4 regions of the Paenibacillus sp. 79R4 genome follow, and region 2 is predicted to be linked to each of the others. Evidence: a T-box and tRNA genes for the amino acid it is inferred to sense, from the RefSeq annotation. Region 2 holds a T-box; the other regions hold tRNA genes.

The links. The T-box of region 2 lies ahead of leuS (leucine--tRNA ligase). A T-box ahead of a tRNA ligase gene usually reads a tRNA of that ligase, here a tRNA-Leu.
Region 1: it encodes a tRNA-Leu, which carries the amino acid that the T-box ahead of leuS (leucine--tRNA ligase) is inferred to sense. The anticodon was not compared.
Region 3: it encodes a tRNA-Leu, which carries the amino acid that the T-box ahead of leuS (leucine--tRNA ligase) is inferred to sense. The anticodon was not compared.
Region 4: it encodes a tRNA-Leu, which carries the amino acid that the T-box ahead of leuS (leucine--tRNA ligase) is inferred to sense. The anticodon was not compared.

The regions. Positions count from the first base shown of each region.
Region 1 is NZ_QJOT01000013.1:76,912-82,404, reverse strand. Features, by position in the region: gene DMN77_RS17925 (HAMP domain-containing sensor histidine kinase) at 1-937, opposite strand, end outside; gene DMN77_RS17920 (response regulator transcription factor) at 930-1,613, opposite strand; tRNA gene DMN77_RS17915 (tRNA-Leu) at 2,475-2,558, opposite strand; gene DMN77_RS17910 (NAD(P)-dependent malic enzyme) at 2,656-3,828, opposite strand; gene DMN77_RS17905 (stalk domain-containing protein) at 4,572-5,270, opposite strand; gene DMN77_RS17900 (TolB family protein) at 5,312-5,493, opposite strand, start outside.
Region 2 is NZ_QJOT01000003.1:148,180-153,672, forward strand. Features, by position in the region: gene comER (late competence protein ComER) at 1-351, shown strand, start outside; gene leuS (leucine--tRNA ligase) at 510-2,948, opposite strand; T-box leader at 3,016-3,251, opposite strand; tRNA gene DMN77_RS04755 (tRNA-Pro) at 3,460-3,533, shown strand; gene DMN77_RS04760 (transcriptional regulator) at 3,737-5,080, shown strand; gene DMN77_RS04765 (TetR/AcrR family transcriptional regulator) at 5,135-5,493, opposite strand, start outside.
Region 3 is NZ_QJOT01000013.1:59,498-64,990, reverse strand. Features, by position in the region: gene DMN77_RS17845 (hypothetical protein) at 1-205, opposite strand, end outside; gene DMN77_RS17840 (aminoglycoside phosphotransferase family protein) at 833-1,750, opposite strand; tRNA gene DMN77_RS17835 (tRNA-Leu) at 2,253-2,336, opposite strand; gene DMN77_RS17830 (YhjD family protein) at 2,589-3,002, shown strand; gene DMN77_RS17825 (hypothetical protein) at 3,091-3,306, opposite strand; gene DMN77_RS17820 (hypothetical protein) at 3,462-3,788, opposite strand; gene DMN77_RS17815 (xanthine phosphoribosyltransferase) at 3,878-4,450, opposite strand; gene DMN77_RS17810 (YkvI family membrane protein) at 4,748-5,493, shown strand, end outside.
Region 4 is NZ_QJOT01000005.1:34,877-40,369, forward strand. Features, by position in the region: partial or broken gene DMN77_RS08200 (TadA family conjugal transfer-associated ATPase) at 3-887, opposite strand; gene DMN77_RS08205 (P-loop NTPase family protein) at 884-2,026, opposite strand; gene DMN77_RS08210 (thiol-disulfide oxidoreductase DCC family protein) at 2,197-2,619, opposite strand; gene DMN77_RS08215 (hypothetical protein) at 2,774-3,052, opposite strand; tRNA gene DMN77_RS08220 (tRNA-Leu) at 3,353-3,435, opposite strand; gene DMN77_RS08225 (helix-turn-helix domain-containing protein) at 3,592-3,942, opposite strand; gene DMN77_RS08230 (PAS domain-containing protein) at 4,210-4,827, shown strand; gene DMN77_RS08235 (alpha/beta hydrolase) at 4,907-5,493, opposite strand, start outside.

The DNA of each region.
Region 1 (5,493 bases), on a different contig from region 2:
TACGGCGAAGTTGACTATCAAGTCGAACAAGCGATGGATGGAAGGGCAGATGGTTAGAATCCATTGTCGTCAGTCGGAGCATGTTCTCGCTGAGTCGGGATAGTCGCATGCTTTCATGCCGAATGATGTTCAGACAGCGCTGTTGCTCGGCTTCTTCAAGCCCTCCCCTTTGCAAGATGGAGACAAAACCCGAAATGGACGCCAATGGTGTTTGAAGTTCGTGGGACACGTTGGAGACAAACTCCTGACGCATCTTTTCGACTTGGCTCATCTCAAAGGCCATTTGTTGAAATTGCTCCGACAATACACCCAATTCATCTTTGTTCTTTGTCTGAAGTTGGATGCTAAAGTCCCCCTTAGCCATTTTTCTGGTTGCAGCGGTCAATGCTTTCAAGGGCTTTACCACTACGCTAGTAAAAAGGATAAACTTGGTGTTAGCGATCGCAATTGTAATTGCGATAAAAACACCCAAAATCATATATAGCTGCGAATGATTAGTACCTTCCGGATGGATGACAAGTGCCAACTGTTCGTCCGGAGTTTGCAAAGGGAAACCCATTTGCAAGTTCGTCGGCAGAGGCAGAAAGGATGTTCGTCTCACGACTTCAGCGCCGTTCTGGATGCTGTGGATATCTTCGCCTGTCAGGTAGGATTTGTTTGTTTGACCATAAGCGTAGCGCAGCCCGTTCTTATCGTGTACCCATAAGCTTATCTTTTGCTTATCAGACAACTGCTTTAGAAAAGTATCACGTTCTCCTGGCGCCAATCGGGAAAAAGCATCGGATATCAACTCGTTTCGCATCGCATACTCTTGTTGGATGGATTGCGTAATCTGATCTTTAAACAAATAAATGGTTAATGGAATGGCGCCTCCGATCCCTATAGCCACAGCTACGAAAAAGAGCAATACCATTTTTAAATATAAGCTCTTAATCATAGCTTTCCGTCACTAACCTGTATCCGAGTCCGCGGACCGTTACAATACGAAAAAGGTGAGTATAAGTGGAAAATCGCTCCCGAAGCCGCTTAATATGAACATCGACCGTCCGCTCATCCCCTTCGTGGTCAAAGCCCCATATCGCTTCAATTAACTGGTCTCGCATAAAGATTTGTCCGGGATAACTCGCAAGTTGATATAATAGTTCGAATTCCTTAAGCGGCAAGTTCCAATTGATCTTTCCGTCCGAAATCGTCCCCCGAAGCCGATCCAGCTTGAGACTGCCCAATCTAACCATTTTATCGGCTGCAATCCGATACCGGCGCATTACCGCTTTGATTCGGGCCACCAGTTCCTGCGGGTCAAAAGGCTTTACCAGGTAATCATCTGCGCCTAGGCCGAATCCTTTCACCTTTTGACTTGTCTCATGCTTAGCTGTAATCATGATAATTGGCAGTTCGGGGTTCAAGCGCCGAAGTTCCTGGCACAAATCCCACCCATCCATGATTGGCATCATGATATCCAGCAAAACCAAATCCGGAGGAGCGCTCTCCATTTCAGCAAGCGCTTCCTTGCCGTTAACCGCCCCCCGGACCCGAAAACCTTCATGGTTCAAAACCATTGAAATCATTTCCCACATATGCGTATCGTCTTCAACTACGAGAACACTTGTCATTGCCTATGCCTCCTTAATAAGGTGTAAAGAAATTACGTAATCGGCTCTTTCATCCGAATAAGAGAGCAACGTAGCAGCGATTTTAACAAAAATAACCGATATTCTTTACGTTATGGAATACCGGTTTTTCATATTATATATTGTTTGATATAGTCCGTGTCGACTTCCATTATATTATCTTTTTTTCTTTTATCTACACATAGTGCTCTTATAATAAGTTTCGCAGCTTCGAAAAGATCTTCACAGTCTCCAGATAATGGTAGATAAATAACGCAATTTGACAAGCGTTAAATCGCCGATATCTATCCTCAACTGCATGTGGAGACCCGACCCATGCCACATCCCTTTGAAGAGCCCGATTTACCATCGTTGCCGAATCAATGTCAAGCCAAATGAGTAAGCCCAGTTGCCGCGAAGCTCCGGGTGGAGAAGAAACACGCATCGATAATGGCAACATCCCGATCCCCCACCTTGCACCTTTTCTCTGCGATTTCCTTATCGTTGTATGAATCCCAAAGAGCGGTTCGGCATCTACGGTTTCCGTCAGGTCCAAGTGGTTGCAATACGAGATTTCTGAATGAGGTGTAGTCAAAGCCTCACGATTTGAGTTCCCTTTGAATCATTCGTAACCATTTGCCACACAGTCATCCCAGTATCATATGAAGGGACTTTGTTGCTTTCAAAGGAGTAAGCCTGAAAGAAATTTAATATGGACATAGCCATTAATTCACAACGTCCAACATCTATGCATATCTGGATTACAGCACAAGTCATAAGCAATGCACTACAAACTCTAAGAATACAAAAAGCTCCTGAATCGTCTCAAGGACAAATTCAGGAGCTTATTCTTTGTTAAGATAATGCGGTCGAGAGGACTCGAACCTCCACGGGGGTTAGCCCACACGGACCTGAACCGTGCGCGTCTGCCAATTCCGCCACGACCGCGTATTTCGTTGCTGCAATGTTTTGCAGCAACGAAATATAATATATCATGAATCCATGAGCGAGTCAACCAAAAAATTCTATTATGATTTTTTGCAAATTATGCTCTTGCGACCCCCGTCTTGCGAGCGATTTGAATTAACGCTTCGCTAACGGCTATGCTCACTCGCTTGTCGAAGGCGTCCGGAACAATGTAATTTTCATTCCGCTCCTCATCGTTCACCAGTTCCGCAATGCCTTGAGCCGCAGCAAGCTTCATCTCATCGGTAATATTCCGTACTCTTGCATCCAGAGCCCCCCTGAAAATGCCTGGGAATACCAGTAGGTTATTGATCTGATTGGGGTAATCAGATCTGCCTGTGGCTACTATTCTTGCCCCACCTATTATAGCCTCCTCCGGCATTATCTCCGGCACGGGGTTGGCCAGAGCAAAGATAATGCAGTCGGAACTCATAGTCTGCACCATTTTCTTCGTCAACACGCCTTCCACCGACACCCCGATAAATACATCCTTGCCTTTAATAATATCTTCAAGGGTCCCTGTCTCAAAATCCCTGTTCGTAACTTTGGCGATTCTTTGCTGAGCCTCGTTCATGGAGCCAACGTATTCTGAAATAGCTCCGTTAATATCGCATAGCACCAGATGCCTTGCCCCCGCCGCAAGCAGCAACTTTGCAACAGCAATGCCCGATGCACCCGCGCCGTTGATCACGATGCGTATACTGTCCAAGGATTTATTAACAACCTTCATAGCGTTGTACAGACCCGCAAGCACGGCAACGGCCGTTCCGTGCTGGTCGTCATGATATACGGGAATATTTAGAGTTTCCTTCAGCTTATCCTCGATGTAGAAGCATTCAGGCGCCCTGATATCCTCCAGATGAATACCTCCGAAGCCGGGTGCGATCACTTGAATGGTTCTTACAATTTCATCCGGATCAAGGCTGTCGATACAGATCGGGAATGCATTCACGTTGCCAAACTTCTTCAGCAGCAGCGCCTTGCCTTCTATAACAGGCAATCCCCCCTCGGGGCCAATATTGCCAAGCCCCAGAACGGCTGTCCCATTGGTTACAATGGCTACGGTGCTGCCTTTAATCGTGTAGTCGTAGGCCTTTTCCTTGTCTTTGGCAATTTCTTTGCAAGGTTCTGCTACCCCCGGCGTATATGCCAGCTCCAGATCATGTTTGTTATTAAGCGGCATTTTAGTCGCAATTTCGAGCTTACCGTGTCTCACCCTATGTGCCTGTAATGCCTCTTCCTTTATGCTCATCGTCCCAACCCCCGGCATAAATTAATAGATCTGTGCGGCTCTTATTATTCCTTGTTCAACCTAATGGTTAACATGATGACCTATCTTCTCCCGAATTTGACAACGCTTACAAACAATCCCCTCCTACTTCATCAACTTAGGATTACCAACGATTCCTGTTACCCAATCATTTGTCTATCCCCAGTGTTAAAATTGTATTTCACCAGTGGACATTCATATAATAACATGCCCCGTCCTTTATGGGAATTGATAATGGCGGAATCTTGAAAATCCCATGGGAATAGGCATTGGCAAACTCAACTCTTTGTCCACCATGTTCTTATTATACGGACATCACTGTTCTATATATGCCTTTCCTGGATACTTATAATCCCTTTTTTCACCATGTAAAAAAGCCCACAAATTCCTTTTGATGGGGATTAGCGAGCTTCTACATTCTTTATATGGTGTGCGCCTCACCGAAATATCCCGGCAAGCCATCGACGTGAAACGTCACTTTGTTTGCCGGCATTATACCAATTAATAAAATATGCCCTTCAGTATCGAATGACCTGAAGAGCATTTTCTTTATGAATGTACCATTCGTTTAATTTAGATCAAGAGAATTACATGAGTACCTATGCTCCACTCACTAAGTAAAAGTTTTATTAAGACGATTCGCAGTATCTTTCTGAAACGGCATAACATGTCCATGGTATGGATAATATTGCACATCGCAGCTTCTTGTTGTTATCAATTCATACTTAATTCAGTTTAGCTACACTAACAGCAACCTGCTCGATTTGGCTGTTGCTCAAGGAACCGTCAGGGGAGCTAATCGTTACCGTCCGGTCGTCCAATTGGAAACCCAGCATCGGTATATCGGAAGGTGTATACCATTTCGCGACGACGCCATTCGCTAACTTGACTTCCCTGGATTCATAGTCGCTGGAATAATCCCGCGGTGACACATTCACCGTCATATGCTTAAAGATTAAATTAACTCCATCGCCCGTGGCTGCCGCTTTAACATAACTGTCGTTTGCGGTCATTTGCTTTGGAGCATAGGCTGCCTCAAAGGATTCGAAATTAGCGTAAGCCTGTTTGATCGCTTTAATCTGCCCTTCATTGTAATGGACAGCCGTCCATTCACCTGCTGGCTGGTTATCTCCGCCTTGAGTCGTTTCCAGGCGAATCTGCTGGCTGGCGGCATCAAACTGCACATTGATTCCAGCCATGTTGGAAATGACCCGCACCGGCAAATACGTCGTATTTTGATAGGTGATTGGCACCAGCTTTTTGCCGTTGCTGTCTGTTAAGGATTGAACGGCTCCGTTTACTTTAAAAGTAATGCCGTGATTCAGATAAGCGCTGATCTTCTCCAGCTTGCTTCCCGCATATACACCGGCGGCTCCGGATAAAGTCATACCCACTACGATGAGGGATAAAAGTGTTTTTTTCATTACGATCTCTCCTTTTTTCTTCTCTCTTAATCCGAACATAATTATTGTTTGAAATCGACAATATGGGTGACGACAAGCTTCTCTTTATCATCTACAGTAATACCCAGCCTTGCCCCAGAAGGGCTCCAGCTTAGCGGATACACCGGGAAATACGATAACCCTAGCGGCGACACCTTACCGGAGACAGTATCAAAAATATAGATCCCATTCATGCCGCTCTTGT
Region 2 (5,493 bases):
CGGATCGCCTCTGATATTTCAAGCTGCGGCCCTGCCTTTATCGCGTTCATCCTGCAGCGTTGGGCCGAAACTGCGGCCGAGATGACGGGAATTGACAGAGGCGATGCCTTGTATCTGGGGTCGCAAATGCTGCTCGGCACCGGCAAGCTGCTTACGGAAGGCGGACTGTCGCCGGAAGAGCTCCAGCGGCGCGTCTCCGTACCGGGCGGAATCACCGCCAAAGGCATTGATATTTTAGATTCAGGGCTGCAGGACGTGTTCTCCAGGCTCATCGACGCCACGCATCAGAAGTATAATGAAGATCTCGACAAATTAGACAAATTGTTCAGTGAAATCCAAAACGAACGGTGATTCTATGAACTACTACATATTACTCCAAAAATGAGGTTTAAAAAGTTCGACTTCCTTATCAAAGGCAGATTCTTGACCGAACTCTAAAATCGTATAAAAAGAGGGAAGACCGCCGGGTTCGGCCGGCCTTCCCAGTCCTTGTCTGTCTGCAATATGGATTATCCGACTACGATATTGACAAGCTTGCCCGGAACCGCAATGACTTTACGGACCGTCTTGCCTTCAACAGCCTGCTTCACGTTAGGCAGGTTCATGCTGTGTTCTTGCATGGCCGCTTGGTCAAGATCCTTGGAAATCTTCGTGCGTTCCACGATCTTCCCGTTCACCTGTACCACAATCTCTACCTCTGCATCCACAGTCCAAGCTTCATCATAAGTTGGCCAGGATACATAGCTGATGCCTCCCGTATTTCCAAGACGCTCCCACAATTCTTCTGCAATATGCGGTGCAAGCGGAGACAGCATTTGTACAAAGTGCTCGGCTGCTTCCTTCGGCACACTGTCCACTTTGTAGGCTTCGTTGACGAAGATCATCAACTGGCTGATCGCCGTATTGAACCGCAGAGCCTCAAGATCCTCCGTTACCTTCTTCACTGTCTTATGCCAGGTACGTTTGAATTCGTCGCTGCCTTCGCCGCCGATCTTCGCGTTCAGGCTACCATCCTCAGCAACGAACAAACGCCAAATCCGGGACAAGAAGCGGTGAGCCCCTTCAACCCCATTCTCGCTCCAAGGCTTGGTCGCCTCAAGCGGCCCCATGAACATTTCATACATACGGAGTGTATCCGCGCCATAATTGTTCACGATATCGTCCGGGTTAATCACGTTGCCGCGGGATTTACTCATCTTCTCATTATTTGTGCCGAGAATCATCCCTTGGTTAACCAGCTTGTGGAACGGTTCCTTCGTCGATACTACGCCAAGATCATACAGCACTTTATGCCAGAAGCGCGCATAGAGCAGATGCAATACCGCATGTTCCGCACCGCCGATATACAGATCGACTGGAAGCCACTCCTGTTGCTTCTCCGGGGAGCATAGCTCTTTGTCATTATGCGGATCAATATAACGCAGGTAGTACCAGCAGCTTCCCGCCCATTGCGGCATCGTATTTGTCTCGCGGCGAGCTTTAAGTCCTGTCTCGGGATCTACCGTATTCACCCATTCTGTAACGTTCGCCAGCGGGGATTCCCCTGTACCGGATGGTTTAATATGCTCAACTTCCGGAAGGACAAGCGGCAGCTGATCCTCAGGAACCGGCTTCATCGTTCCGTCTTCAAGGTGAAGGATCGGAATCGGCTCGCCCCAATAACGCTGACGGCTGAACAACCAGTCGCGCAGGCGGTAAGTGACTTTCCCCTGGCCTTTGCCGTTCTCTTCAAGCCAGGCAATCATCTTCTTAATTGCTGCTTCTTTATCCATACCATCCAGGAACCCGGAATTGACATGCGGGCCGTCCCCGGTATAAGCTTCCTTGGACAGGTCGCCACCGGACAGCACTTCGATGATAGGAAGATCGAATTGCTTCGCAAATTCATAGTCGCGTTCATCATGACCCGGAACAGCCATAATAGCCCCGGTACCGTAACCGGCAAGTACATAATCGGCAATCCAGATCGGCAGCTTCGCGCCGTTAGCCGGGTTGATCGCATATGCGCCGGTAAATACGCCGGTCTTCTCTTTAGCCAAATCAGTACGCTCCAGATCGCTCTTATGAGCGGCTTTTTCCTGATAGCTCTCTACGGCGCCACGCTGCGCATCCGTCGTGATCCTGGCTACCAGTTCATGTTCAGGAGCAAGCACGGCGTAGGTAGAACCGAACAATGTATCCGGGCGAGTCGTAAATACGACCAGTTTCCCCTCGTGACCCTCGATATCAAATACGACTTCCGCACCTTCGGATTTGCCGATCCAATTGCGCTGCATATCCTTAATACTCTCGGACCAATCAAGTTCCTCGAGATCTTCCAATAACCGTTCCGCGTACTCGGTGATTTTCAGCACCCATTGACGCATCGGCTTACGGATTACCGGATGGCCGCCGCGCTCGCTCTTGCCGTCGATAACTTCTTCATTGGCGAGCACAGTACCGAGTGCCGGACACCAGTTCACTGGAATTTCCGCCACATAAGCGAGTCCTTTCTTGTAGAGCTGAATGAAAATCCATTGTGTCCATTTATAGTAGTCCGGATCCGTTGTGCTGATCTCACGGTCCCAATCATAGGAGAAACCGAGCGATTTGATCTGGCGCCGGAAATTGTTCACATTCTTGATCGTAATGTCGCGAGGATGCTCACCTGTATCCAGCGCATGCTGCTCCGCCGGTAGTCCGAAAGCGTCCCAGCCCATTGGATGAAGCACATTATAGCCGCGCATCCGCTTGTAGCGTGATACGATATCCGTCGCCGTGTAGCCTTCAGGATGGCCTACATGAAGCCCCGCCCCCGAAGGATAAGGGAACATATCCAATGCATAAAATTTTGGTTTGCCCGCGTCTTCGCGAGTCTTGAAAGTTTGATTCTCTTCCCAGAATACTTGCCATTTCGGCTCAATGGTCTGGGCTTGATACACGTCATGAGGTACGTTCTTGTCCGCCATGATTCTCGAGTCCTCCTCTAAAACATCTCCTGAAATGTAAAAAAACCTCTTCATCCATAGCGTTATCGCTAGGGACGAGAGGAAATTTCCCGTGGTACCACCCTAGTTAGCGTTGGACATGCTTTGTCCTTCGCTCCCTTATGTACCCAATAACGCGGGTAGGACGATGATGTTACAGGGACTATGCCCTTTTGCATCATGACTCCGAGGCGAGTTCATTTGTTGCTCCAACCGGCTTTCACCAGCCGCCGGCTCTCTGAATGGCGCAGTAACCAAACTAATAATCCTCATCTAAGTCGCAAATATCCAATGAATCACCCTATATTATATAGAAAGATTCTTTTTAGCGCAACATGCCTGACAATATTTCAAGATGAAGGGGCCCAGGGAATGATGTGACATTCATATAATATTCAAGAGCATGTCACTTTACACGTTTTTTGAACAGGCGTATAATTTCAATTGTTCCCACTAGTTCATTGAAGTGAACAACCGGAACGGTTCATCTTACCGAGACGTGGCTCAGCTTGGTAGAGCGCTTGCTTCGGGAGCAAGAGGTCGCAGGTTCAAATCCTGTCGTCTCGATTTTATTTATATGGATATTACTTACCGCTTTTAATGACAGCAACCTGACGAATGGTTAATTCTGAAGGGAGTTGTCTTTTTTATTATATTTATCGTCATTACCGAGGATCTAATATGCACCAAATGCCGCATTTCTAAATTGACCACCATTTAAATAATGGATACTATTGAAATATTAGAGATGGATGGTAGGGGTGTCTAATATGAGCCGTACAACCACGATTAGTGCAATACTGAATGATTTTATGATTCAAGAAGGATTGAATTTACGGAAATTTGCTGAGCAGGTTGGTATAAATATCGGCTCTCTTAGCTACATTCTCAATGAAAATAGAACTTTGAAAATGGAACAGCTAGACCGCATCACAGCGGTTATGGGACTACCTGAAGGTTACTTCTATAATCAGTACTACGATGAAGTTATAGCTGGGTCTCCTCCTAACTGGCGCAAAATCAAGCCCTTCTTATACGGTTGTGTAGAGGTTGGCAACTTGGACCTTCTTCTTAAAACAGTTCAGCAATTGCTAGACAACCTGATCTATTCCCCACACCTGTTTGAAGTAGCAGAAGATCTCAACAAGAATAACAAGAAAGAAGCAGCCATTATTTTGTATGAAAATGTAGCACAAAGTGAGAGACATCAGCATTCCGAACGGCTGGCCCTTTGTCAGTATCGTTTATTTATGTGTGAACTCGAAAACAACCAGGAAAAGAATTACCAAGCGGCCCTTCAGTTTGAATTATTTGTAGACCGTCTGGGCGAGTATGATCAGCTTGAAGCGTTGAAGGATTTAGCAAATACATACCGGGCATTAAGCCGTTGGAATAAGCTGGAGGAAATTGCAGAGAGACTTAAGCAAATAGCTCAATTTCTGTATCAAAAAGGGCCCAAATATGATAGCGATTATAAATGGCATCGTCCACTCTTTACTTACATAGCTTATGCCAACTTACTGCTGGGCGATGTGTATGAACACAAAAGAGACTATGAAAAAACGCTGCAATATATACAATTGTATAACGACTTGGATTGGGTAAAGGAACAGGATGAGGAAACTGTAAAATGGAAAGAAAAATTTCAGGACTGGGCCAAAATGAATACCATGGTAACGAAGTTAGCCGCGGGTGATGCAAGCGTGCTTGCAGATTACTTAGCTTACATGGAATCCAATCATGATGAAGTATTGTTGTCCCTTTTAAACATTATCGAATTCGCTAATCGCTACCACTTTAACATCGATGATATTCTCCAGCGCTTTGATATTCCTTCCTTGATTATTAAGCATAAGTCTCTCAACAAAGTGTATACCCGACAGATTATTGGGGGGCATATAGCTCGCTTTAACAATGAATTATCCTCTTATTATTTAAATAAGGGCGGATACAGAGATGGATTAAACTACTTATTAAACACCCTGAACAAGTCCGTATTTATTAGTGAGAAGCATTGTATATTTAGACTGCTCGGTCAATATCATTTCTCTTACAACGACCAGCACTCCGGCATGAAAATAATCTCAACCAACGCGCAGGAGACCAGTTCATAGAACTGGTCTTTTGATTGTCAGCAAACCGTCTTCCAGCTACGCTATCATCGCTAATTAATCAGCTAGCTGCAGAAGGATCCCCGACACCACGTTATCTGCAAAAGAGCGCTCCGGACGAGACTTCAACATTACTGTCAATCCAATTAAAGAGACTACCAATGTCTGTGCCAGAGCCTTGGCATTAGGCCGGGGGTTAAGTTCCCCTGATTGAATTCCCCGTTCTATAGCCTCCTGAAAAATGACCGTCAGGTACATCTGATGCTCCCTCGTAAGAATTTCAAACTTTTCATCATGGGGCGCAAGCTCCACCATCGTATTGAGACAAAAGCATCCCCGGTTGATTTTCTCCGCATAGGCCTGTCCAACCACTCCTTCAAGAAAGATGCGGAATGCTTCTCGGATAGATGGGTGAT
Region 3 (5,493 bases), on a different contig from region 2:
TGCTGCCTTGGACGAACATCGTCCCTTCTGCAAATGTTTTCAGTTCAGTGGAGTCGGAACTTATATGAAATTTCTTGATTTGAACCAAATTCACATTAGCTTTTGCATCGTAGAGCTTTTCCTGATTGGATTGCCATACAACAACTGCGGCTACAATCGCAATTAATAAAATTAACCCAACAATGTAGCTTGTTTTATTTCTCAAGTCCAAGGCCTCGCCTCGCTTCGTCCACAGTGTTTTTTTAATTATAGCACATGGCAGGCACCATCTTTTCCTCTTATATTCTTATTAGAGGGTATTACCAGCGAGGCTGGCGCTGCCTGCAATAAGGAAATCTCAAAGGTTATATTACATTTCCTAAGTTAAGTACTTCCAATATGCGTATCCCCCTTCCTGTTGGAGAAGGGATAATAAAGTGGTTTCTTTTACGTTTTAAGTGTAATGAATTATAGTATTTCTACATCCCCCCCTGAAAACGAACTTGTTCAACTCATTTAATCCATTACTTGAAATATCCTTGCCGCGTATTGCGCAAAGGCCTTTTACATCAACATGCTGTTATTCACCTGAATTTCGAAAGATTAGGAAAAGGCCTTGTGCAGCAAGGTGTAACAACGCCTGTAGATGACACCTGTTGGGTGCAAACAAACGCAAGGACGTTCCGCTGCATCGAAAGATCGGTTCAGTGATAATCCGAAGTAATAAAGAAGGCCGGATTGGCACGAGCTGGGAACGAGAAATGGCCTGAAATGCCGAACAATTCTTCCATTCTGAAGCTGCACTGTTCGAAATTTGAAAGTGAGTAGAGTGATCGGAACGGACATGCTATTTTTACTGGCCTGACGTTCCGTTTGTCAGCTTTTCATATATACGTTTACGCAGATCATTAATACAGTGAAACTCCTCTGGCTTACCAAGGTATTTTCCGACAACATCTCCACCGAAATCGTGAATAAGCAGACCATCCGTAATGATTCCAACAAGCTCTTCTTTAGAATAATCACCGAAATAACCACGCAGCAGTGCAGAATCAAAATTAAACAGTTCGGCTGCAATATACGCATCCTCGTAAACCTTAGGCGCAAGAACTGCATCTGCAAAGTCAATAATACAGAGTTTACCGTCATCAGCTATGATGACGTTGTTGCTGTTTAGATCGCCGTGAATATATACTTTCTCGCCGAAATCTTGAGAGGTGATGTAAATAAGTCTTTCCGACCTAAAGTCATCGGGATATATTCTCCACCTTTCAGAACGATCTTCATTGGCAATGATATCAATGTCATTGAACCGTGGGCATGGGGTGTTCATGATATTCGTGATTTTGCGAAGTTGCTGTGCTGCTTCAAATTTTTCAATGTGTGCCATGCTGTTCACAGCTTCGCCGAATGCAGTCCCATGAACATATTCCATGATCATGTAAGCAAAGCGGTATTTATCCTCCACCAAACCATGTGCTATCAGTTTAGGGGAGTGAATACCGAGCTGATTTGCCCGCTGCATGGAAAACTGTTCTGTCTGTATTTCCGTTGCCTGATCCATTCCTCCTTCACACGGAACAAATATTTTTATAACAAAATCACCAGATTTGAAAACAGCATTCGTTGCCGGTGGCAGGTTTTCGAGTTTTGCGGGCGGCAGGTTTTCTTTTTGGAATATGAAATTAGTAAGAGCAGAAAAAGCGAATAATGACTGAGAGATATTGCTCCAGTCTTGCCAGTTTCCGATTTCTTCTTTAAATAGATTCATGGTCAATAGCACCCTCCTACAAAAAAACAAGATTTTAAAACCAATAAAGCCAATTTCGCTTCGCCGAAATCCGTAGAACGAAGCCAAATACGACTTTGAAAGGAACAGCAAAAAAATCGTGCCTTATTCAAGGACTCATACCAATACAAGTATAAGGAATACATCTACGTAAACAAGCTAGGTGACCGAATCAAGCCTGGATATATCACACAGCACTTTCCACTTGTCCTCAAGAAGCATGGGCTGAGGATATTCGCTTCCATGATCTTCGTCAAAGTTGTGCGAGCCTGTTACTGGCCAACGATGTGAGTCTGAAAGAGATTCAATCATAGCCAGGACATAGCCGTTATTCCACGACGGCAAACATCTATGCACATCTGGATTACAGTTCAAAAGTTTCGTCTGCACAGGTCATGAGCAACACCTAAAAATCCCAATTATGCAAATAAGCTCCTGAATCGTCGCAAGGACAAATTCAGGAGCTTATTCTTTGTAATAATAATGCGGTCGAGAGGACTCGAACCTCCACGGGGGTTAGCCCACACGGACCTGAACCGTGCGCGTCTGCCAATTCCGCCACGACCGCATATTGTAATGTCTCTTGCAGATCACTTGGTGTTCCGCAGCGACAAGATATATAATATCACGGCCAAATTATGGAGTCAATATTTTTTTTGCGTTAGCGCCTAATCACTTGATTCCGCTTCAATTCGTCGAATATTTTCACATTTTGTGTGATTACCGCCTTCTGTCCTCTGCTTGGAAATTCCATTGTTATTTCTTATTCTTTTGGATATAATAAGAACATAAGTTCCCATTTAAAAAGAAGGTGTTTTATATGGCCGTACCCGGCATATTAGAAGAGGAGCTAGCCTTGATCAAGAGCGCTCTGCTGTTAAAGTTCGTGCGCCATGTATTCCAACGGGACGCAAGAATTATTGAACAGAGCGGTGTATTGAAGAGTCCTGAGATCTATGTAGAGATGATCCATGGCGGAGAACAACGAGCTGCCCTCGTATTATCCGAGATACAGACTGAATTCAATAAACGTAAGATTAAACTGTACCAGATCCGGCAGGACGAGAATGGAATCTGGGCCGATTACACCTGTCGTGGATATCGCGGAGAGATGAGGATATTATGGTCTGGGTTGCGCCATGAGATCAATTCCCGCATGCGGGCCTACCTGGGGGGAGATGCTCCCAAGAGAAGCCGCCTGCAGCCAAATCGACGCGCTGCTGCGGAGTCCTGATTCCAGTTCCCTTACATGCAAATACAACTATCCCGGATACAGGTCGCGTTCGCCTTTCATCCGGGATAGTTGTCTTAGGATCAGCTCTTTATTCCTCAAACGAAGGCCGAGGATCTTTAGCGGATTGAATCAAATAATTACGGTCCAGCTTGACCACATTCCGGTTCGGCCTGCGGACCAATACATGGGTCTCATCCCAGGCAACAATAATTCCTCTAACATCGTTCTCAGGAAGCGCATCCCTCACCACGCGCACCTTCTGCCCGGACAACCGATACTCATTCAACTGCTCATCTGTGATCATCGTGTTTACTTTTCACTCCCCTCTTCACTTCAATATGCCCCGAATATGCTGAACAGATCAACAATCGGAAGAAGCTTCCCGAGTGAATCTGTTCTGCCAGCTATATATTCTTCAAAAAAAGACCCCGCACCAGCTGGCGGAGTCCTATATCCCTCTTAACGTTGTGCATGCTCCTTGCTGCCGTCGAACCAGAAGTCGAGCACCTTCGAAGACATGACTCTTTGCTCCAAATACCCGACCTGCTGCGGACTGAATTCCTCTTTCCATGGCGTGTCAAGCTCTTCGCACAGCTCAACAATCGTCAATAGCTTCGACCACGCCACATAGCGCTTATACCAGAAGAATTGGGGATGCTCAAGCATATAGGGATAAAGGTCATCAAACTCTGTATGCTTACAATCGAGAGCCCGTTCAAAAGCAACCTTGGCTTCGGATAATTTTGAAATGAAAAACTCAGTAGGAACTACCGAATCTCTTCCCATCTTATAAGCCTCCTCTCCCTAGTAATCCTCATTATAACGAAAAAACATGAACCTGCAAAGGAGTCATGAAAAAATTGGAATAGCCTATTTTATTCTGCAAAAATGACCTGCCCATTCTCCAAAGACTTGATCTTGGCCAGGGTCTCAAGACGGATTCCCTGATCCCGAATTGCCCGTGCTCCGGATTGGAAGCACTTCTCCACCACGATTCCTGCACCAACCAGCTTCGCGCCAGAGCGTTCAACAATTTTGATCAGGCCTTTGGCCGCATCGCCATTAGCAATAATATCATCGATGAACAGAATCCGGTCCTGCTCGTTAATCAGATCTCGGGATATCAGAATATCGGTTACGATCCCTTTCGTAAAGGATGGAACCCGTTCCTGGAGCATATCCGCCTCCTCCAGCAGCGTCTTCTTGCGGCGGGCAAATACAAGTGGTACCCCCAACGCATACGCCGTCGCGAACGCGATTGAAATGCCTGAGGATTCCACGGTCACGACACGGGTTACCTCTTCATCGCGGAAACGCTCGGCGAATTCCCGCCCAAGCTCCATCATCAGCTCCGGGTCCACTTGATGGTTCAGCAGCTTGTCCAGCTTCAGCACTTCCTCCGAGACGACCACGCCTTCCTCGATAATCCTTTGTTTTAATTTATCCATCTATTCGTCCTCCCGAGTTATAGTGTGTGTTCAAAAAGGCCCGTGTTCAGCACCGAGAAGGTTGGATGAAGCTAGGGACTGAGGAGCGGAGCGTAGGCAAAACCTACGTGAGCACCGGAAGGCCCGGCTGAATTTAAGATTCGATGTCGAATAACCTCTCGAGCTACATTGTGATCAAAATGGACTTTTTGAACAACCTCTCACACCAAATAAGTTTCATTTTTCAGTTTGAGTCATGTCCTCTTGAAATACAACATACCTTGTACTATATATAGCACACCCAGCAGGAGGAAGGCCATGAAAAATGCCGTCAAAATTTTGCAGATTGCGTTCACTTATATAGGTACTGTCGTTGGCGCCGGGTTTGCAACCGGACAAGAGATACTACAGTTTTTTACCCGCTACGGCAAATTAGGGATTCTGACGATTCTGTTAGCAACCGTTCTGTTTATATGGCTTGGGACAAAAATGATGCTGCTGGCTAATAAGATCCAAGCGGTCTCCTATGAAGACCTCAATCGCAAGCTATTCGGCGAGAAATTCGGACAAGCTCTTAGCCTGTTTACACTCATTGTCCTGCTCGGCGTCAATAGCGTTATGCTGGCCGGAGCCGGGTCCGTGTTTAACGAGCATCTCGGTCTCAACTATCAGATCGGCCTCTGGATTACGCTCATCAGCACTTATTTATTATTAGGCAAGGGAATCAGCGGCATCATGAAGCTTAATTCCATCGTCGTTCCCATGATGATCACGCTGTCTCTGGCCATCATTATCAATACAGCAGGGTCCCCGGGTGCAAGCCGATTCTTAACGATGGATACCGACACCGGCCTATTCTCGGCCTGGGCTTCTCCGCTTATGTACACGGCCTTTAATCTATCGATGGCTCAGGCTGTACTCGTTCCGATCGGCAGCCATACTCGCGACCGTCGCGCCATCGTATGGGGTGGTGTTCTCGGTGGTGCCGGCGTCGGCTTTATGCTCATGGCGGGTCACTTCGCCCTGTCCGCCAACATGCCGGGCATTTCCCAATTTGAAATACC
Region 4 (5,493 bases), on a different contig from region 2:
TATAGACTTCCATCATGGCCGGTACTCATCGCCTGCAGCATATCCAGCGCCTCCCTGCCCCGAACCTCGCCGACAACAATCCGATCCGGCCGCATTCGCAGCGAGGAACGAATCAGATCGCGGATCGAGATCTCGCCCTTGCCTTCGGTGTTCGCATTGCGAGTCTCGAGAGAGACTAGATTGGGCAAAGTCACAATCTGCAGCTCTGCCGAGTCCTCAATCGTAATGACCCGTTCATCCGCGGGTATGTATCTCGACAGGGCATTCAGGAAGGTCGTCTTGCCGGAACCTGTTCCACCGCTAATAAAAATATTGTATTTACTGCGTACCAAGGTCTGCATAAAACGGGCCGCTTCCTCGCTTAGCGATTCCTTCTCAACCAACTGCTCCATCGTAAGCGGATGCTCAGGGAATTTGCGAATCGTCATCGTCGGTCCCTTCAGAGCGATCGGAGGCAGCACGATATTAACCCGGGAACCATCCTTCAGCCTCGCATCCACGATCGGCGACGATTCATTCACAACCCGATTGACACCGGATACGATGGTCTGGATAATATCCTCCAGCCTCTCCCGGGATTCAAAATGCAGCGCAAGCTTGCGAACTTTGCCATTCTGCTCAACAAAGACCTCCTCATGACTGTTGATCATAATCTCCGATACAGAGCGATCATCGACCAGCGGCTGCAGCACATCCAGGCCGCGAAACGAATCATATAGCCTCCTTACCCACCTTCTCTTCTCCGAGGAAGTAAGGTGGGTCAACCGATGATCCTCAAGCACTCGCCGTTCGATATATTCCATCAGTTGCCCGTCCTGAAGCGTCAAGGTAACATCAAGTCCGGATCGAATCTCTGACCGAAGTTGGGGAAACATTTCCTCCGTCATCGCTGTATATTTCCTCCCCTCAATACCTCGGCATTGCCGTACAGCTTGCAGCATAGCTGCTGCACATCGCGCTGATAGAGTGGAGAATGCATCGCTGCAAATTGCCGTATCCCATTCTTCCAAGCCGGGATGTATGAGAGCATCGCTGCAAATACGATGTTGCTCCCCGGCAGGGAAGTAACCTCTTCTCCTGTATACTGATTAAAGGCAAACAGAGACTTGCTCAGAATATGACCATGGACATCCGGGCGTGATCGCTCCAAATGATCGAACCAGAGAGACGTCTTGCGCATGACATTATCATCATCAGTTACAAGCCAAACCAGCTTATCCGCCCGTTCCAGCACCGCCTCAGCTCTTTCATTCGGGTAAGTGTCGGTATCAATCACCATGGCGTCGTACAATCCGCTTGCTGCAATAAATTCGATCAGATCCATGGTCTCCTTGCGCTGCAACTCGAGCATTTCATCCAAATTATCAAGCGGTGCAAATAAATCCCCCTGAAGCAGTGGATGCCTGCAAGCATACGCCGATATAGGGAACTTCAGCTCCTGCTGTCCTTCTTCTGCCGACTTCAAATCATAAAGCAGGCGGGCCAAACCTCCCCGCTGACCTTCATGAACAAGCTGACCTTCAAAGATCAGTCTGTTATTCACGGTTTCGAGACTCAAATAAAATACTTTAGCGCCTTCCGAAGCAAGCTGCTTCGCGATATTCCAGGATACGGTGCTCTTGCCCAGACCGCCGACCATCGAATGCAAACCGATCACGACCGTGCCAGCTTCCTTAGCCGCCTGTTTCCCCTTGTCCCCTCGAACCATATTCAGGAGCGAGAACAGCAACGGATGCAAAGGCTGATATTTATCCAGACTCAAACCTGAAGCTGCTTCCCCCCTCTCACATAGAGAGACCACGATCAGTCGCCCCGGCTTCGCTCCCTGCCACGCTTCAAGAAATGTCGGCTCAGCTAGCACGATATCCACCATTTCCCCGGAGTCTTTCATATACAGCTCAAAGGCATCCTGCCGGCTGAAACCCGTTATGATGATACGCCGGTCGAATTCGCTGGAGTGGACGTACTGCATAAACGGCTCTATATACAACTCATCCTGTACAGCCAGAACCAATCTGACGGGCATCAAACCCCCACCTTCCTTCTTTCCCGGAACACAAAAAAGCACCGCCCAAATCCCGAATTATCGGTTCATTTGGACGGTGCTCCCGTTCACGAGTTCCTAATATTTACAGTCAGAATATCATAGATCATTTGCTCAGGCAAGTCCCAAAAAATATATTGAAACAACTTCCTCTACAAATCTATGAACCGTTCCTTGATAGCTTTAGTAGGCAGCATGCACGCATCAGATTGGCCGAACCAGCGATACCTGTTATTCGCAACCCATCGGTAAGCCGCATCGCGCAATCCCCGCGGAACGATGATGAATGCATATAATATTGGCCAGGGAAACTTAAGCCTTTGGGTGATTCTAAGTGCAGCGGTTGAACGAGAGTATAACTTGCCCTGCTCCAGCAGAAACATCGTATTCATCGACCCGTCCGCAGCTCCTTCATACTGTTGTAGTAACTCCCTGCCAACATCGGATTGCAGCGATGCGAACCTGAAATAGGCACCGGGGTCATATCTGATAATCCATTTTACGGCACCCTGACACAACAGACACACCCCATCAAACAATACAACTGCAGTCTGATCTATACCCCTATCTGACATCCGCAAAACCTCCCTGCTAATTCCATTATATCCGTCTTACCATACAGGTTCAAAAGTGCGGGTAAGCGGTCCGGTCTCGAACTTTATATAACAAAAAAAAGAATACGAAGGAGTCGATCCCCTCCGTACTCTTTTATTTCGCCAGGGCTTACTTTTACTCTGCCAGCAGCTTCTCGATCCATTGGTTCTCTACAAGCTGGCTGTTGAAATCTTCCTTAAAGCTCTCCATACAATTGCAAATGTAGTCTTTACGGCATACCGGACATGGCGTCTTCTGCAATCGATTGATATTAGCGAGGCGCCATTCTGGAAAACGGTGATAAAATACTCTGCACTGCGTTCCATCGGCCAATTTAACGGCAAATTCGTACAATCCTTCCTTTTCGTTGCTTCCGGCTATGGACACGTTCTGAATACTTGGTCTGTAAGACATCTTCATCACCCGTTTTATTAAAATAGAAAGCTTTTTCAAGCGGAAGTTCAAAAAATCATCTTTCAAATAAAGCTTGACTTTTGGAACTCTCACTTTTAGTACTAAGACATATTAAATAATTTTTTATTACATGTCAACTTGAATCCAGTATTAAGCCCCTGTAAATCGGCAGAATTCAAAAAAATAATAAATTCAAGCGTTTACATAAGCAAAAAACAGAATATCACATTGTATTATACTGTCCAAAAAAATAAAAAAGATCCTTACCAGAAGTAAGGATCTTTTTATCGTTGTTCGTAATGCGGTAGAGAGGACTCGAACCTCCACGGGCGTACGCCCACTACCCCCTCAAGATAGCGTGTCTGCCATTCCACCACTACCGCATATTATAACTTTTTCAGCAACTCTTTTATTATACACCGGAGTTCCAGAAAAGTAAACATAAATTTAATTAAAGGCTTATATCGCAAGCCCGTTCATCCAAAAGGATTTACAGGCCTGCATGATCTTGCACGGCGCATCAGAAAAGCTAAATACGTTTATTGATCACAGGATTGGCTTCTTCGGTAACGTGTAAAATCAATGTACTCCTTAATAAACTCCTTTTCTTTGTCAGACAGCACAAGATCGTTGCCTAGCTCATCCCATATATATGTCTCCTCATCTTCCTTGAAGTACAGTTGGTTGGGTTCCTTGCCCAATATGAGCCAATCCAGGCTAACATCGAAAAACCCAGCAACCTCAATCAGCTTATTGGTGCTCGGTGTCGATTTCCCTCTTTTCCAATCTCCCAGATTTCCCGTACTAATGCCCAGCTCCTCACAGAACGATTTCTTGGTCATTCCCCTCATTTTAATTAATAATTCAATTCGATCGTAAATGGATTGCATATACAACCGCCTTCCAAATATTCGTCTTAAGACGCATTTCCGTAATTTTGTTCTTGCGATATAACGTAAAAACGTATATACTTTTCTTTATGCAACGGCAATTATAGCATAATGGTAATTGTACCATTATTTCTATGCCTTTTACTATGGACTCCTCATGAACAGACACCAACGGATAGTTATCCCTCCAGCTATCTTAAGCAAACCAATACCCTTCTAAAGTTCAACAGAAGCAGTCCCATCTCAAATAGAGGGAGCGACTTAATTTTGCATAACTCAGGCATCCACTTTATAGAAATTATTGATTTGCTGAGACAAAATATTGCAATTATCGATCCGCGGGGCTTTATCGTATCCGTCAATCGTTCCTGGCGTCTGCATTCGCTCGAAAAAGGCGTTCCTGAATCCTTCGAATGGGTCGGGGTTAATTTCGTTCAGATTTACAACGCTCTCGCTGTCGATGACGGATACCCTCCCAATGAGCTTGACGCGGTGCTGGAGGGCCGAGAGCCCTTCTTCTGCAAGGAATTCAAGTCCTCATCCAGGCTTGAGACGAGATGCTTCACATTGGAAGCTTCGACGATTTACTCGCCTGACGGAAAAACTGTCAAAGGGGCGCTTGTCTGCCTTACGGATATTACACAGAACAAGCTGCTTGAGCAAAATCATTTAGAGACACTGGCTCAAATCTATACACTGCACGGTCTGCTCCCTATATGTGCGGTATGCAAGAAAATTCGCGATGAGCATGATATCTGGAACTCCATCGAAAGCTTCCTGGAGAAGCATACAAAAGTCGAATTCACTCACGACATCTGCCCGGAATGTATTCGTCGTCTGTACCCTGAATACTCCTCTCTGCTGGACAAATCCTCGTGTTCTTGATCTCGATAAATGAAAGGGCTGTCACTGACAGCATCAAAAAAGCGCCCCATGCAGTAGCATGAAGCGCTTTTTCTTCATTTTAACTTGTCACACGGCGCAGCATCGAGCTGAATAGGGAAGGCAACAATGATACATGGCCCTCACCAGGAACTTCGGTCATCGAGACGAACTTTGGAGCATATTCATCTGTCGTTAAGAGCTGGTACAGCTTATTAGCATCACTAACCATATTGGGCTTCTCCTGACTGCCAACACTCAAATGCAGCTCAATCTCCGCCTCATGAAGGGTCATATGCTCCCTATGATCCTCCCATAACTGAAGCAGGGTATGATTCTTCCACCAAATCGATGGACTGGCTGCAAAATAACGGCGGAATAAGCCTGGACGCGTAAATAACGTGTATAAAGTCAGGAATCCACCAAGTGAATGGCCAAATAGGGACTGCCTGGAATGATCAATCGGAAATTCCTTCTCAATTAGCGGTTTAAGCTCATATTCGATAAAATCGAGGAACCCCTCCGCCCCGCCCGTAAGCGGCCAGTCAGATCCATCAGGCCTTGCCGGCAGCTCGCGGCTATCAGCAAAGACCGTGTAATCATAGAAACGTTCCTGAGTTACGATTGGATCATTGGAGTGATAACCTATACCTACGATCACAAAGGGAT